DNA from 2 places in the Pseudomonas sp. FW305-70 genome. Region 1 is predicted to be linked to the other one. Evidence: predicted binding sites of a transcription regulator. Region 1 holds the regulator's gene; the other holds the start of a gene.

Region 1 (7,364 bases):
ATATGCTGAGCAAAAAGTTTCGCAACACCCTGATATTCAGTTGCATCGCGGCGATATTCGTCGCGGTTGGCTACTGGAACATCAGCCCGGAACGCTTCCTCGACAAGCCGGTAACGCCGGTCGATGAAAGCGCGATCGACTATTACGCCATCAACGCCCACAGCGTGCAGTACCTGCCGGACGGCAAGCTGCAATATGATCTGGTGTCCGACAAGGTCGAGCACCTGAAGGCGACCGAGGTGACACTGCTGACCAACCCCGACCTGAACGTGTTCCGCGGCACTGAGTACCCGTGGCACGTCCAGAGCCTGCGCGGCGAGGTCAACCCTGACGGCACACAGGTCGAGCTGATCGATGACGTGCGCATCACGCGCTTCGATGAGAAAAACCGCAAGACCCTGATCACCAGCACCCGCATGACCGTGTTCCCGCAGCAGCAATATGCGCAGACCGAGCAAGACGTTAGAATCGACGGCGCTGGCGGTGTATCGACTGGCAAGGGAATGAAAGCGTATTTGAAAGAAAGCAGGATACACCTGCTATCGAACGTAAGAGGACAGTATGAGGCTCGTTAAAACCCTCCCGATTTTGCTCAGTCTGGGCGCAGCACTGGGAAGCGTGAGTGCCTGGGCTCTGCCGAACGATCAAGAGCAGCCTATCCGCATTCAAGCCGACGACGCCCAACTGGACGACAAGCAAGGTATTGCCACCTATAAGGGTGACGTGATCATCACCCAAGGTTCGATGAAGGTGACAGGCAACACCGTTACCATCACCCGCACCCCGACTGGCGACATTGACGTAGTGACCTCGGTGGGCAACCTGGCGTACTTCGAGCAACTGCAAACGGCTGGCGATACCAAGCCTGTTCAGGGTTGGGGCGTGACGATCCAGTATCACGCCACGCAAAATCGCGTCGTGTTGATCGACAAGGCCAAGGTTGTCGACAAGGACAACAACGTCACCCAAGGCGAGAAAATCGTCTACGACACCGAGAAAAAGCTGGCCAGCGCCGGGCGCGCCACCGGCAGCAAGGTGACCGAGTCGCGTCCGCGCATCGACATGGTGATCCAGCCGAAGAAGAAAACCGACGAGAATAAGGCCCAGTAATGGCAACTCTGAAAGCTCAGCATCTGGCCAAGAGCTACAAGAGCCGCCAGGTCGTGCGTGATGTCAGCCTGTCCATCGACAGCGGTCAGATCGTCGGCCTGCTTGGCCCGAACGGCGCCGGCAAGACCACCTGCTTCTACATGATCGTGGGCCTGGTGCAAGCCGACCAGGGCCGCGTTCTGATCGATGACCTGGACGTCAGCCACCAGCCGATGCACGGCCGTGCAAAAGCCGGTATCGGCTATTTGCCGCAAGAAGCATCGATCTTCCGCAAACTGTCGGTGGCCGACAACATCATGGCCATCCTCGAGACCCGCAAGGAGCTCGACAAGGCCGGTCGTCGCAAGGAGCTGGAAAGCCTGCTGCAGGAGTTCCACATCAGCCACATCCGCGACAACCTCGGCATGAGTCTGTCCGGTGGTGAGCGCCGCCGCGTGGAAATCGCCCGCGCCCTGGCCACCAACCCGAAATTCATCCTCCTCGATGAACCGTTCGCCGGCGTGGACCCGATTTCGGTCGGCGACATCAAACAGATCATTTACCACCTCAAGGCCAAAGGCATTGGCGTGCTGATCACGGACCACAACGTTCGTGAAACCCTGGATATCTGTGAAACCGCCTATATCGTCAATGACGGCCAACTGATTGCCGAAGGTGACGCAGAGACTATCCTGGCCAACGACCTGGTGAAGGAAGTGTACCTGGGCCATGAGTTCCGCCTGTAAACGCTGAGCTGTGCCCAGGCAGGCGCCCGGGCACCGGTCTCGCGATTCTTCGGTGCCCGATGCGAACCTGCGCGTTCAGCCCCCAACATGGGCAGCACCGCAACACAAATTTATAGTTTTTTATTGTTACAGCGCTCTAGGCAAATCCTTCAGTTTCAGGCATATAATTTGCTTATGTTTGGCGCCCCGGCGCCCTGTAGTGGATGGCGCATGTGCGCCGGCGAATAAGGTGTTAAGCCCCTGCCATGAAACCATCGCTAGTCTTGAGAATGGGCCAGCAGCTGACGATGACACCTCAGCTGCAACAGGCCATCCGCCTGCTCCAATTGTCGACCCTGGACCTGCAACAGGAAATCCAGGAGGCCCTGGAGTCCAATCCGATGCTCGAACGCCAGGAAGAAGGCGACGACTTCGACAATTCCGACCCCTTGGCCGACAACGCCGAACAAAAGCCCAACACCGATATCCAGGAACCCTCCTACCAGGAAAGCGCCCCGACGGTTGACAACCTCGATGAGGGTGACTGGAACGAGCGCATCCCCAATGAACTCCCCGTCGACACCGCGTGGGAAGACGTTTACCAGACCAGCGCCAGCAGCCTGCCCAGCAATGACGATGACGAGTGGGACTTCACCACCCGCACCTCGGCCGGTGAAAGCCTGCAAAGCCACTTGCTGTGGCAGCTGAACCTGGCTCCGATGTCCGACACCGATCGCCTGATCGCCGTGACCCTGATCGACTGCATCAACAATCAGGGCTACCTGGACGAAACCCTCGAGGAAATCCTCGAAGCCTTCGATCCGGAACTGGACATCGAACTGGACGAAATCGAAGCCGTCCTGCACCGCATCCAGCAATTCGAGCCGGCCGGCATCGGCGCACGCAATCTGGGCGAATGCCTGCTGCTGCAATTGCGCCAGTTGCCCGCCAAGACCCCTTGGCTGGCCGAAGCCAAGCGCCTTGTCACCGATTACATCGACCTGCTGGGCAGCCGCGACTACAGCCAGCTGATGCGTCGCATGAAGCTCAAGGAAGATGAGCTGCGCCAGGTCATAGAGCTGGTCCAGAGCCTCAACCCGCGCCCGGGCTCGCAAATCGAGTCCACCGAAGCCGAGTACGTCGTTCCTGACGTCATCGTACGCAAGGACAACGAGCGCTGGCTGGTAGAGCTGAATCAGGAGTCGGTGCCACGGCTGCGGGTCAACGCCCAGTACGCCGGTTTTGTGCGCCGTGCCGATACCAGCGCCGACAACACGTTCATGCGCAATCAGTTGCAGGAGGCCCGCTGGTTCATCAAGAGCCTGCAGAGCCGCAATGAAACCCTGATGAAGGTTGCCACCCAGATCGTGGAGCATCAGCGCGGGTTCCTTGAATATGGCGACGAAGCCATGAAGCCGCTGGTCCTGCATGACATCGCCGAAGCGGTCGGCATGCATGAGTCGACGATTTCACGGGTAACGACCCAGAAGTTCATGCACACCCCCCGGGGCATTTATGAACTGAAATACTTTTTTTCCAGTCACGTAAGCACCTCCGAAGGCGGCGAATGCTCGTCCACGGCGATCCGGGCGATCATCAAAAAGCTGGTTGCCGCGGAAAATCAGAAAAAGCCGTTGAGTGACAGCAAGATCGCTGGTTTACTGGAGGCACAAGGCATTCAGGTGGCTCGCCGCACCGTCGCCAAGTACCGCGAATCCCTCGGGATCGCGCCTTCGAGCGAACGCAAGCGGTTGATGTAGAGCCACGCCACAGCGTTCCAGTGGTAGATCATCTGATCTACCGCTTTATGCACTGGCAACGAAGGAGAAGCTGTATGCAAGTCAACATCAGTGGACACCAACTGGAAGTGACCGAACCTCTTCGCACCTACATCGGCGAAAAACTCGAACGATTGGAGCGACATTTCGACAAGATCACTAACGTGCAGGTCACGATGACCGTCGAGAAGCTGAAGCAGAAAATCGAAGCCACGCTGCATATTCCCGGGAATGAAGTGGTCGCCAATGCGGAACATACCGATATGTACGCTGCGATCGATGCACTCACCGACAAGCTGGATAAACAACTCAAAAAGCATAAGGAAAAGACCCAGAGCCTCCTTCAGGGCGCAACCGGTCGTTAACACTCCCAACCCATGATCCGACTTGAAAGTATCCTGACCCCCGGCCGTTCCCTGGTGAACGTGCCGGGCGGCAGTAAAAAGAAAGCCCTCGAACAAATTGCCAACCTTATCCACAAAGAAGTGCCGGATCTGGAGATGCAAGATGTCTTCGAGGCGCTGATTGCCCGTGAAAAACTCGGCTCCACCGGTTTTGGCAACGGCATCGCTATTCCACACTGCCGTCTCAAGGGGTGTGTATCGCCCATCAGTGCATTGATGCACCTGGACGCCCCAATCGATTTCGACGCCATCGACGGCGCGCCGGTTGACCTGCTGTTCGTTCTGCTGGTCCCGCAAGCCGCTACCGATGCGCACCTTGAGCTGCTGCGACAGATCGCCAGCATGCTTGACCGCAAGGACGTTCGCGAAAAACTGCGTAATGCCGCAAGCAACGAAGCCCTGTATCAGGTTGTCCTGGACGAGCAAAACGGTCAGTAATCATGCGCTTGATCATCGTCAGTGGCCGTTCCGGCTCGGGTAAAAGCACCGCCCTCAATGTTCTTGAGGACAACGGCTACTACTGCATCGACAATCTGCCTGCCGGCCTGCTGCCGGAACTGGCCGAACGAGCGTTGATTCATACCGAGCTGATGCAGCCGCTGGTGGCCGTTTCCATTGACGCCCGCAACCTGCCCAGCCACCTGTCACGCTTCCCCGAACTGCTCGAAGAAGTCCGCAGCCGCCACATCCAGTGCGATGTCCTGTACCTGGATGCCGACGAAGAAACCCTGCTCAAGCGCTTCTCGGAAACCCGCCGGCGTCACCCCCTGACCAACGCCAACCGCTCGCTGGCCGAAGCCATCAACGTCGAGAGCGTCCTGCTCGGGCCGATTGCCGACCTCGCCGATCTCAAGATCAACACCACCAGCCTGAACCTCTATCAACTGCGCGACACCATCAAGCTGCGCCTGTTGAACCAGCCAGAACCCGGTACTGCGTTCCTGGTGGAGTCCTTCGGGTTCAAGCGTGGCATGCCGGTGGACGCCGACCTGGTGTTCGATGTGCGTTGCCTGCCCAACCCTTACTGGAAACCGGAATTGCGCGAGCAGTCCGGACTCGATCAACCGGTTGCCGACTACCTGGCGGCACAACCGGATGTCGAAGAGATGTTCCAGGACATTTCCACATACCTGCTAAAGTGGCTGCCTCGTTTTGCCGCCAGCAACCGCGCCTACGTCACCATTGCCATTGGCTGCACTGGCGGACATCACCGCTCCGTCTACCTGACCGAGCGCCTGGGGCAGGCGCTGCAAAAATCCCTGAAGAACGTCCAGGTTCGCCACCGCGACCTCAGCTAAAGGATTCACATCGCGATGCCTGCTCTGGAAATCGAAATCATCAACAAGTTGGGTCTGCATGCCCGAGCGTCTGCAAAATTCGTCGGAGTCGCCGGCCAGTTCAAGGACTGTACGATCAGGGTAGGACGCACACCTGAATCCACAGTCGATGGCAAAAGCATCATGGCCATGATGATGCTCGCTGCCGGTAAGGGCACCAAAATTCATCTGAGCACGGAAGGCGAGCAGGAACAGGAAGCGATGGACGCGCTGGTAGCCCTGATCAATAACTACTTCGACGAAGGCGAGTAAAGATCAAAATCAAAAGATCGCAGCCTGCGATCTTTTCAGGCCAGCGCCGTATCCATCACCATCATCAAGCAGAACCCCATCAGCAGCCCGAGGCTGGCAAGCTTGTCATGACCGTTGCGGCGCGATTCGGGAATGACTTCGTGGGTTACCACCAGCAACATCGCCCCTGCCGCCAGCGCCAACCCCAAAGGCAGCAGCAGCTCGGCCAGGCTCACAAGCCAGGCGCACACCAGCGCGAACACCGGTTCGACCAACCCTGATGCGGCACCGATCAGGAACGCCTTGACCCGGGACATCCCTGCCCCGGCCAGTACCAAGGCGATGACCAACCCTTCCGGCACGTCCTGCAAGGCAATGCCCATGGCCAGGCTGTCGGCTTCAGGCATGCCGCCGCCGGCAGAAACACCGACCGCCATGCCTTCCGGGATGTTGTGGGCGATGATGGCAAACACGAACAGCCAGATGCGCGGAGCAATGACCGGGCGCTCCAGGGTACCGACCAGCCTGTCCGGGCTGACGCCGGAGACCTTCCGATCCACCAGGAACAACCCGAACGCACCGAGCATAATGCCGAAGCTGATCAGCCCACTGGATGCCCAAGGTGACAGTCCAAGCCCTTCGGCGGCAGAGATGCCCGGGACGATCAGCGAAAATGCCGTCGCCGCGAGCATCACGCCAGCGCCAAAGCCAAGCAAAGTGTCGCTGAGCACCTGCGGCATGCGCCGAATCACCAACACCGGTACCGCGCCCAACGCGGTACCCAGGGCGCAGATTGCACCGCCCTGCAGTGCGCGCAGCAACCTCGGCTCAAGGTCGAGCCATGCCAATCCATGGGCAACCAATAGGCTCATGCCCGCCAGCAGTAACAGCGATCCAGACGCGTAACGAAACAGCCGTCCACTTCCAATCGCCAGTGTTTCAGTGCCCATAGCCCAGCCCTGGATGATTTTTATGGAGGACTTAAACCAGTGCGGCCTGATAGCGCGCAGCGACTTGCGGCCAATTGATCACGTTGTAGAACGCGCTGATGTATTCAGGACGGCGGTTCTGATAGCGCAGGTAATAGGCATGCTCCCAGACGTCGAGGCCCAGAATCGGCGTATTGCCGCTCATTAACGGGCTGTCCTGGTTACCGCTGCTTTCCACTACCAGGGTCTTTTGCGCAGTGACGCTGAGCCAGGCCCAGCCACTGCCGAAGCGGGTCAACGCAGCCTTGGTGAAGGCTTCCTTGAAACTGTCGAGTCCGCCCAATTGCTCATCGATAGCCTTGGCCAGCGCGCCTTCGGGTTTCCCTCCGCCGCCGGGCGTCATGACGTCCCAGAACAACGAATGGTTGGCGTGGCCGCCTCCCTGATTGATCACCGCCGTGCGCAGTTTTTCCGGCAGTTGCTGAACGGCAGACACCAGCTTCTCCACGGGCCACTCGGCATACTCGGTGCCCTCGACGGCCGCGTTGAGGTTGTTGATGTAGGTCTGGTGATGTTTGGTGTAGTGGATCTCCATGGTCTGCGCATCGATGTACGGTTCCAGGGCGTCGTAGGCGTAGGGCAAGGCAGGCAAGCTAAAAGCCATGTTCAATGGACTCCATGATGATGAGGTACAGGCGAAGCGGCATCGATGTGCAACAGTCGATGGGTACGTGGATATTCGCCGTGCTCACTGATGAAATTCAGCAGCTCGACGTAGGTCTTGCTGCTCTGGCGCAACGCGGCTTCACGCAATGTTTGTGGTAGTCGCGGGTCCTGCATGGCCTGCAACAGCCGTTGGTGGATGGCACAC
Region 2 (7,364 bases), on a different contig from region 1:
TGGCGAGATCCTCAAAGAGGAATACCTGGAGCCTCTGAGCCTTACGGCTGCCGCTCTGGCAAGAGCGTTGAATGTGTCGACACCTACGGTGAACGACATCGTGCTCCAGCGTCGGGGTGTCAGTGCTGATATGGCTCTAAGGTTATCTATCTGTCTGGACACTACCCCGGAATTTTGGCTGAACCTGCAATCAACCTACGATTTGCGTAAAGCCGAGATTGAACGAGGGGCTGCGATTCGGGATCAGGTTGAGCGGCTTGCACACTGTGCCTGATTGTTGTCTCGGATTTTCTGAACCCCACGCCAAAAGCGTGGGGTTTTTTTTTATTCAAAATGCGTGAAGCATCTTCGCGGCTCTTTTCCACCAAGGCGCACTGATAGCAGGCTTTGAAGTCCCCTGATCAGGCAGCATCTGCGGCACATCCTGCAACCGAATCCATGGCTGGTTATTCCAGTGCAGCAGGCTCAACGACATTTTTGGCCAGTTGAGCAGGCTCAGTTGTGGGTGTTCGGTTGTGGTGGGGTGTTGGGCGTCTCGCAGGGCCGGGACGACTTCGTGGGTGAGCCATTCACGCAAGGCTCGGTATTCGGGGCAGTAGTGGTAGACGAGCATGGCGTAAACACCGGATTCGCTGATCAGCAGGGTGTTTTCGATGTGACCGTGGATGAGGGTTTTAGTTGTTTGGTGTTGGTCGGGATCGAGTTTTCGGAGTTGGCGGTCGTTGAGATGGATGCGTAGTAGTCGGCCGAGGTCGCGGGCGCTGAACCAGGGTTGGTTTTGCAGGAGGAGGGCGTGGAGGTGGAGTTTGTGGCGGGTGAAGATGTGGGGGATTAGGTAGTTATCGTCCATAGAGCAGTATCCAAGTTCGCTTGATAGATAACTGCCATTTATCGTCGCCAAACAATAAGGGTGGCAGCTGCATGCGGGTTGGCGAACCGGCCAAGCGAATACCGGCAGACCCTAAGGTCTCCCACACACAGCCGCCATAATTCAAATCGGGAGAGAACACCCGATATTGGATGATTGCAGTGTATTGCTTGGTTCCAGGTCGCCAAACCCAGTGCTGAATGTTCAGCCGGGATGAGCTTAGGAACCGGGGCTTAGCGACGCAATCGGACGGCGGTGTGATGTTTGTAGGACGTTGCCGGGATTTTTGCGGGGCTTGGGATCAGAAGATCGCAGCCTTCGGCAGCTCCTACAGGGGGCTGTGTTTCAAAGCGGGTTACTCGGTTGGCGGATTCAGCTTCGCTTCCATCTCCGCGACCTTCGTTTCAAGAGCCTCCAGCCGCGCCCGCGTGCGTGCCAGTACAACCATCTGGCTATCGAACTCTTCCCGGCTCACCAGATCCAGCTTGCTGAAGCCGCTCTGCAGCAACATTTTGAACTGGCTTTCGATTTCGGCTTTCGGCAGAGGCGTGTCACCGCTGAAGAGGCGGGAGGCGGTGCCGGTCAGGGCGTCGAGGAAGTCTTTTGGCGCGAGCATGGGCAATGTCCTGGAAACAATGGCGGGCAGTGTATCACGCAGTGTCTATAGTCATTTGCGCGGGCAAAGGGTGCACGGTTTTCGCGCATCGGGACGGGCGGCGTCGCACCGTTGTTGTGCGTAACGTGCCGGGTGTTGTCGCGAAGTATCCACCATCCGCCGGTAAAGGCTTGAAAACAGTCGGTTTTGTGGAGATGGCAAGCTTTCTGCTTAGATGCTGGTGACCCATGCACTGATGCAGTCGCTGTGACGAATGCAGTGCGCCAGGCGAATCACGGGGAGTGCTTCGCAAGGAGCGGTTAGCTGGCGTCGGACGGGCAGGTAAGGCCGACGATGCGTTACAAAGCCAGGCACTGCGCTTAGACTTGAGACGGGTTTGTTTTCCTGGGGCAAGTCCACCAATTCGGGAGAGAGTTTTCATGAAGCTAGTCACTGCCATCATCAAGCCGTTCAAGCTGGACGACGTACGCGAGTCGCTGTCCGAGATCGGCGTGCAGGGCATTACCGTCACTGAAGTCAAAGGCTTTGGTCGGCAGAAGGGTCACACCGAGCTGTATCGCGGCGCGGAATACGTGGTCGATTTCCTGCCCAAGGTGAAGATCGATGTCGCCATCGACGACAAGGATCTGGACCGGGTAATCGAGGCCATCACCAAGGCTGCCAACACCGGCAAGATCGGTGACGGCAAGATCTTCGTGGTCAATCTGGAACAGGCGATTCGCATCCGTACCGGCGAAACCGATACCGACGCTATCTAAGCCGCCACAAACCCAACGCCCCAGGAGAAAACAATATGACTCTGCGTAAATTCGCAGGGCTAGGAGCCCTGTTGTCCATCGTAATGCCCAGCCTTGCTTTGGCGGCAGACGAAGTGGCGGCCCCGGTCCTCAACTCTGGCGACACTGCCTGGATGTTGACCTCTACAGCCTTGGTGCTGTTCATGACCATTCCCGGCCTCGCGCTGTTCTACGGCGGCATGGTCCGGTCGAAAAACATTCTTTCCGTGATGATGCAGTGCTTCGCCATTACCGGTCTGATCAGCGTCCTGTGGGTCATTTATGGCTACAGCATCGCGTTCGACACCACCGGCATGGAGCAGGGCGTCGTCAACTTCAACTCGTTCTTCGGTGGCATGGGCAAGGCATTCCTTGCCGGTGTCACGCCATCCAGTCTGACCGGTCCTGCGGCGCTGTTCCCTGAAGCGGTGTTCATCACCTTCCAGATGACCTTCGCCATCATCACGCCGGCGCTGATCGTCGGTGCCTTCGCCGAGCGGATGAAGTTCTCCGCGATGCTTGTGTTCATGGGCATCTGGTTCACCCTGGTTTACGCGCCGATTGCGCACATGGTCTGGTCCGGTAACGGCGGCCTGATGTGGGACTGGGGCGTTCTGGACTTCGCCGGCGGCACCGTGGTGCACATCAACGCCGGTGTGGCCGGTCTGGTTGCCTGCCTGGTGCTGGGCAAGCGCAAAGGCTTCCCGACCACGCCGATGGCACCGCACAACCTCGGTTATACCCTGATGGGCGCGGCCATGCTGTGGGTCGGCTGGTTCGGTTTCAACGCCGGTTCCGCCGCTGCGGCCAACGGTACCGCCGGTATGGCGATGCTGGTGACGCAAATCGCGACTGCCGCTGCTGCGCTGGGCTGGATGTTTGCCGAGTGGGTCACCCATGGCAAACCTAGCGCACTGGGCATCGCTTCGGGCGTGGTTGCTGGCCTGGTGGCAATTACCCCGGCTGCCGGCACTGTTGGCCCGATGGGCGCGCTGGTCATCGGTCTGGCGGCTGGCGTGGTGTGCTTCTTCTGCGCCACCACCCTGAAACGCAAGCTCGGCTATGACGATTCCCTGGACGCCTTCGGTGTACACGGTATTGGCGGTATCCTCGGCGCAATCCTGACCGGTGTGTTCGCAGCTCCCTCCCTGGGTGGCTTCGGCACCGTGACCGACATCGCCGCGCAAGTGTGGATTCAGTGCAAAGGCGTAGGTTTCACGGTGATCTACACCGCGATCGCCACGTACATCATCCTCAAGGTACTGGATGCCGTCATGGGTCTGCGCATCAATGAAGAAGAAGAGGCGGTCGGCATCGATCTGGCGCTTCACAACGAACGCGGCTACAACTTGTAAGCACGCGCATAAAAAACTTGCCCGGCTTGCCGGGCATTTTTTTGTCTGAAATTTGTCATTGAGGGGTGAGCTGAAAGGTTTTTTCCTACAGGTTTCAGGATGTTTAGGTCGGGTGTTTTTGTACGGTCGAAGGCTTACATGATTGAAGGAATATTAGGGCCTTTGTTTTTTCCCAGAGCGCGCTAGAATGCGCCCCGAACGTGCGGAGAACTGTATGTGGCAACAGACTCTGATTACCTTGCGGGCGAGGCCCCGGGGCTTTCACCTGGTAACGGACGAGTTACTCGCCGGCCTGCCTGAACTCAAGGCGTGTCGGGTCGGTCTGTTGCATTTGTGGCTGCAGCATACCTCGGCGTCGTTGACCATCAACGAGAACGCCGATCCGGCGGTACGTCGCGACTTCGAACGGTTTTTCAATCGTCTGATCCCACAAGGAGCAGACGGCTATGAGCATAACGACGAAGGCCAGGACGACCTCCCGGCGCACTTCAAGGCCAGCGTGCTTGGCTGTCAGCTCTGTTTGCCGATTTCGGCAGGCCGGCTGGCGTTGGGAACCTGGCAAGGCGTTTACCTGGGCGAGCACCGCGACCATGGCGGTGCCCGCAAAGTCCTCGCCACCGTGCACGGTGAAGAGGCATAACCGCTGGTCAGCAGCGGCTGTTGATTTTTTTCCGGCAGCCTTCGACAGAGGGCAAAGCTGGGCTATAACTAATCTGCTTTTCGCAAGTCATGAGGTAGAACATGAGCGACGATGATCTGGAAAACGACGACCTCGAAGTAGGCGACGACGACGAAACCGAAGAAGGTCTGGAAGCAGCGGCGGAAGACGTCGCTGAAGACGACGGCGGTGATGCGCCGGTTCCGGCCGCCAAAGGCAAGGCCAAGGCAGCGGTATCGGTCGATGAGCTGCCGAGTGTCGAAGCCAAGAACAAGGAACGCGACGCCCTGGCCAAGGCCATGGAAGAGTTCCTGGCCCGTGGTGGCAAGGTGCAGGAAGTGGAGGCCAATGTGGTCGCCGATCCTCCCAAGAAGCCGGATAACAAGTACGGCAGCCGGCCTATCTGAGGCCTGCTACCCGCTTGCTGAAAAAGCCCGCCGTCGCTGCGGGCTTTTTCATGCCTGAAGCAAAGCTTTCGGGTTGAACACAATCTACTGTGGGAGCGGGCTTGCTCGCGAAGGCGTCCTGTCAGCCAACATCAATGTCGACTGGTACACCGCATTCGCGAGCAAGCCCGCTCCCACAGTGTCAGGCCGAAGCCTTGTTCCACCGCGCCAACAACGCTGGTAACTCGGTCAGGCTGCCAATCTGCGCATCCGGCAACCGTTCCGCTTCCCAGACCTTGCCCGCCGGGTTGAACCAGATCGCCCGCATCCCCGCTTGTTGCGCACCGGCAATGTCATCGCCCGGATGATCGCCAATATGCACCGCCGTATCAGCCGTCGCGCCACCGCGTTGCAGGGCTTCATGGAACAGTCGCGCATCAGGTTTGGCGATGCCGATGTCTTCGGCGCACAACGCAAACTTGAAGTAGTCCGCCAGCCCCAGCCGACGCACATCGGCGTTGCCATTGGTGACCACGCCGAGGGCGTAATGGTTGGCCAGCAACTCCAGAGTCGGTTGCACCTCCGGAAATATTTCCAGCTGATGCCGGGCATGCAGAAACACTTCGAAACTTTGATCGGCCAGGTCCGACGCCTCGGCATGGGGATATCCGGCTTCTTCCAGGGCCTGGAACAACACGCGCCGACGCAAGGCGCTAATGCGGTGCTTGAGGTTCGGCTCGATGCTCAGGATGCGTTCGCGTATGGCCCACAAATGTTCCACCGGCACCGCCCCCAGGTTGGGCGCATGTTCGGTCAGCCATGCACGCAATATGGCTTCGGCGCTGACGATGACGGGTGCGGTGTCCCACAGGGTGTCGTCGAGGTCGAAGGTGATCAACTGAATGCTCATGAATCGTCGCCCTTAATGCGTTTGGCCCTTGGGTGGGCGCTGTCGTAGACCGTGGCCAGGTGCTGGAAGTCCAGGTGGGTGTAGATCTGTGTGGTCTTGATGTCCGAGTGCCCGAGCAGTTCCTGCACCGCGCGCAGGTCCTGGGAGGATTCCAGCAGATGGCTGGCGAAGGAGTGCCGCAGCATGTGCGGATGCAGATTCTGTCCCAGTTCGCGCTCGCCGGCAGCCTTGACCCGCACCTGGATCGCCCGTGGGCCGAGACGTCGCCCCTGTTGGCTGACGAACACCGCATCGTCCGCCGGGTTGGCCATGGCCCGCAGTGGCAGCCACTGCTCCAGCGCTTCGCGGGCTTTTTTTCCTACCGGCAGCAGGCGGGTCTTGCTGCCTTTGCCGAGCACCTGGACCATGCCGTCGGCGAGGTCGAGTTGATCGAGATTGAGTCCTGTCAGCTCCGACAGCCGCAGCCCGGAAGAGTAGAACAACTCCAGAATCGCCTGGTCCCGACGTGCCAGAAAGTCATCCTCCACACCACCTTCCAGCAGTTGCAGGGCGCGGTCGGTGTCGAGGGTTTTCGGCAGGCGGCGTTCACCTTTCGGCGGCGCCAGACCATTGGCCGGATCGTGGTCGCACAGGCCTTCGCGATTGAGGTAGTGATAGAGCCCGCGAACGGCCGACAACAATCGCGCCAGGCTGCGGGATGATTGCCCTTGGGCGTGCAGGCGGGCAATCAGGCTGCGCAGGCGCTGGATGTCCAGCGCCGCCCAACTGCCGATGTTCTGTTTGACGCACCAGCCCAGCACTTTATCGAGGTCGCGGCGGTAGGCCGACAGCGTGTGCGGCGACACCTGCCGCTCACTGCGCAGGTGTTCGCAGTAAGCGTCCAGTTGTCGTTCCATGTTCAGCGTACCGAGCGCAGGGAATTGTTGACCCGTGGCAGCACGCGACCCATGACTTCAGCGATGTAGCTCAGGAACAAGGTGCCCACCGAGCTTTTGTAGTGCTGCGGATCACGGCTGGCGATGGCCAGGATGCCGTGGATGCCCTGGTGGCTGATGGCGACGACCGCGGTGGAGCCGATCTGCTTGCGCTGTTCTTCGCCGAACAGGAAGTCCAGTTCATGCTCGCGCAGGCTGCCGCTGACGCTTTTGTCTTCCGAGAGCAAACCGCCGATGGCCACTTGCGCTTCGGCGTGAGTGACCCAGCGGCCCACCGGCATGGCGTTTTCGCCGAGCAGGATGAGGCTGACGAAGGGCACCTGAAACTCCTGGCGCAGGCTGTCTTCGACGCACATCACCACGTCTTCCAGGCTGGCGGCGTCCATCAGCGCGAGGATCAGGCGACGGGTCTTTTCGAACAACCGGTCGTTGTCCCGGGCCACGTCCATCAAATGCGACAGGCGATGACGCAGTTCAATGTTGCGGTCGCGCAGAATGGTCATCTGACGCTCCACCAGCGACACGGTATCGCCGCGTCGATGGGGAATACGCAGGGACGGGAGCAGCTCTTCGTGCTCGACGAAGAAGTCCGGATGAGCCTCCAGGTACGCGGCAACAGCCGCCGCCTCCAGGCTTTCGGACGGTGATTCGTCAGCTTGTCGTGCGGGTACCTGAGGCTTGTCTGTCATGGATTTCGCTCACTCAAAGACGCACTTGTCCTTCGTATACGCGCACTGCCGGGCCGGTCATCATCACCGGTTGGCCAGGGCCTGCCCATTCGATGGACAAGCGCCCGCCAGGCAGGTCGATCAATAGCGGCGAATCCATCCACCCCTGGCTGATCGCGGCCACTGCGGCGG

What was found. Region 1 encodes sigma-54, which starts transcription at its own class of promoters, with help from an activator protein. Its sites were predicted from a motif close to ANTGGCATNNANNTTGCTNT; they were not measured.
Positions count from the first base shown of each region.
Region 2: the regulator sigma-54 is predicted to act here: its motif matches at 1,678-1,697, upstream of glnK (P-II family nitrogen regulator).

Region 1 is NZ_JBYSYZ010000064.1:2,141-9,504, reverse strand. It holds gene lptC (LPS export ABC transporter periplasmic protein LptC) at 3-575, shown strand; gene lptA (lipopolysaccharide transport periplasmic protein LptA) at 562-1,110, shown strand; gene lptB (LPS export ABC transporter ATP-binding protein) at 1,110-1,835, shown strand; gene AC3WN7_RS27405 (RNA polymerase factor sigma-54) at 2,081-3,574, shown strand; gene hpf (ribosome hibernation-promoting factor, HPF/YfiA family) at 3,649-3,957, shown strand; gene ptsN (PTS IIA-like nitrogen regulatory protein PtsN) at 3,970-4,434, shown strand; gene rapZ (RNase adapter RapZ) at 4,437-5,294, shown strand; gene AC3WN7_RS27385 (HPr family phosphocarrier protein) at 5,310-5,585, shown strand; gene AC3WN7_RS27380 (ZIP family metal transporter) at 5,621-6,514, opposite strand; gene AC3WN7_RS27375 (superoxide dismutase) at 6,546-7,157, opposite strand; gene AC3WN7_RS27370 (DUF2753 family protein) at 7,160-7,364, opposite strand, start outside.
Region 2 is NZ_JBYSYZ010000005.1:235,988-243,351, reverse strand. It holds gene AC3WN7_RS06555 (HigA family addiction module antitoxin) at 1-274, shown strand, start outside; gene AC3WN7_RS06550 (BRO-N domain-containing protein) at 329-850, opposite strand; gene AC3WN7_RS06545 (accessory factor UbiK family protein) at 1,224-1,484, opposite strand; gene glnK (P-II family nitrogen regulator) at 1,904-2,242, shown strand; gene AC3WN7_RS06535 (ammonium transporter) at 2,278-3,615, shown strand; gene AC3WN7_RS06530 (secondary thiamine-phosphate synthase enzyme YjbQ) at 3,830-4,255, shown strand; gene sutA (dormancy-specific transcriptional regulator SutA) at 4,357-4,680, shown strand; gene AC3WN7_RS06520 (HAD family hydrolase) at 4,862-5,569, opposite strand; gene xerC (tyrosine recombinase XerC) at 5,566-6,465, opposite strand; gene AC3WN7_RS06510 (DUF484 family protein) at 6,468-7,193, opposite strand; gene dapF (diaminopimelate epimerase) at 7,207-7,364, opposite strand, start outside.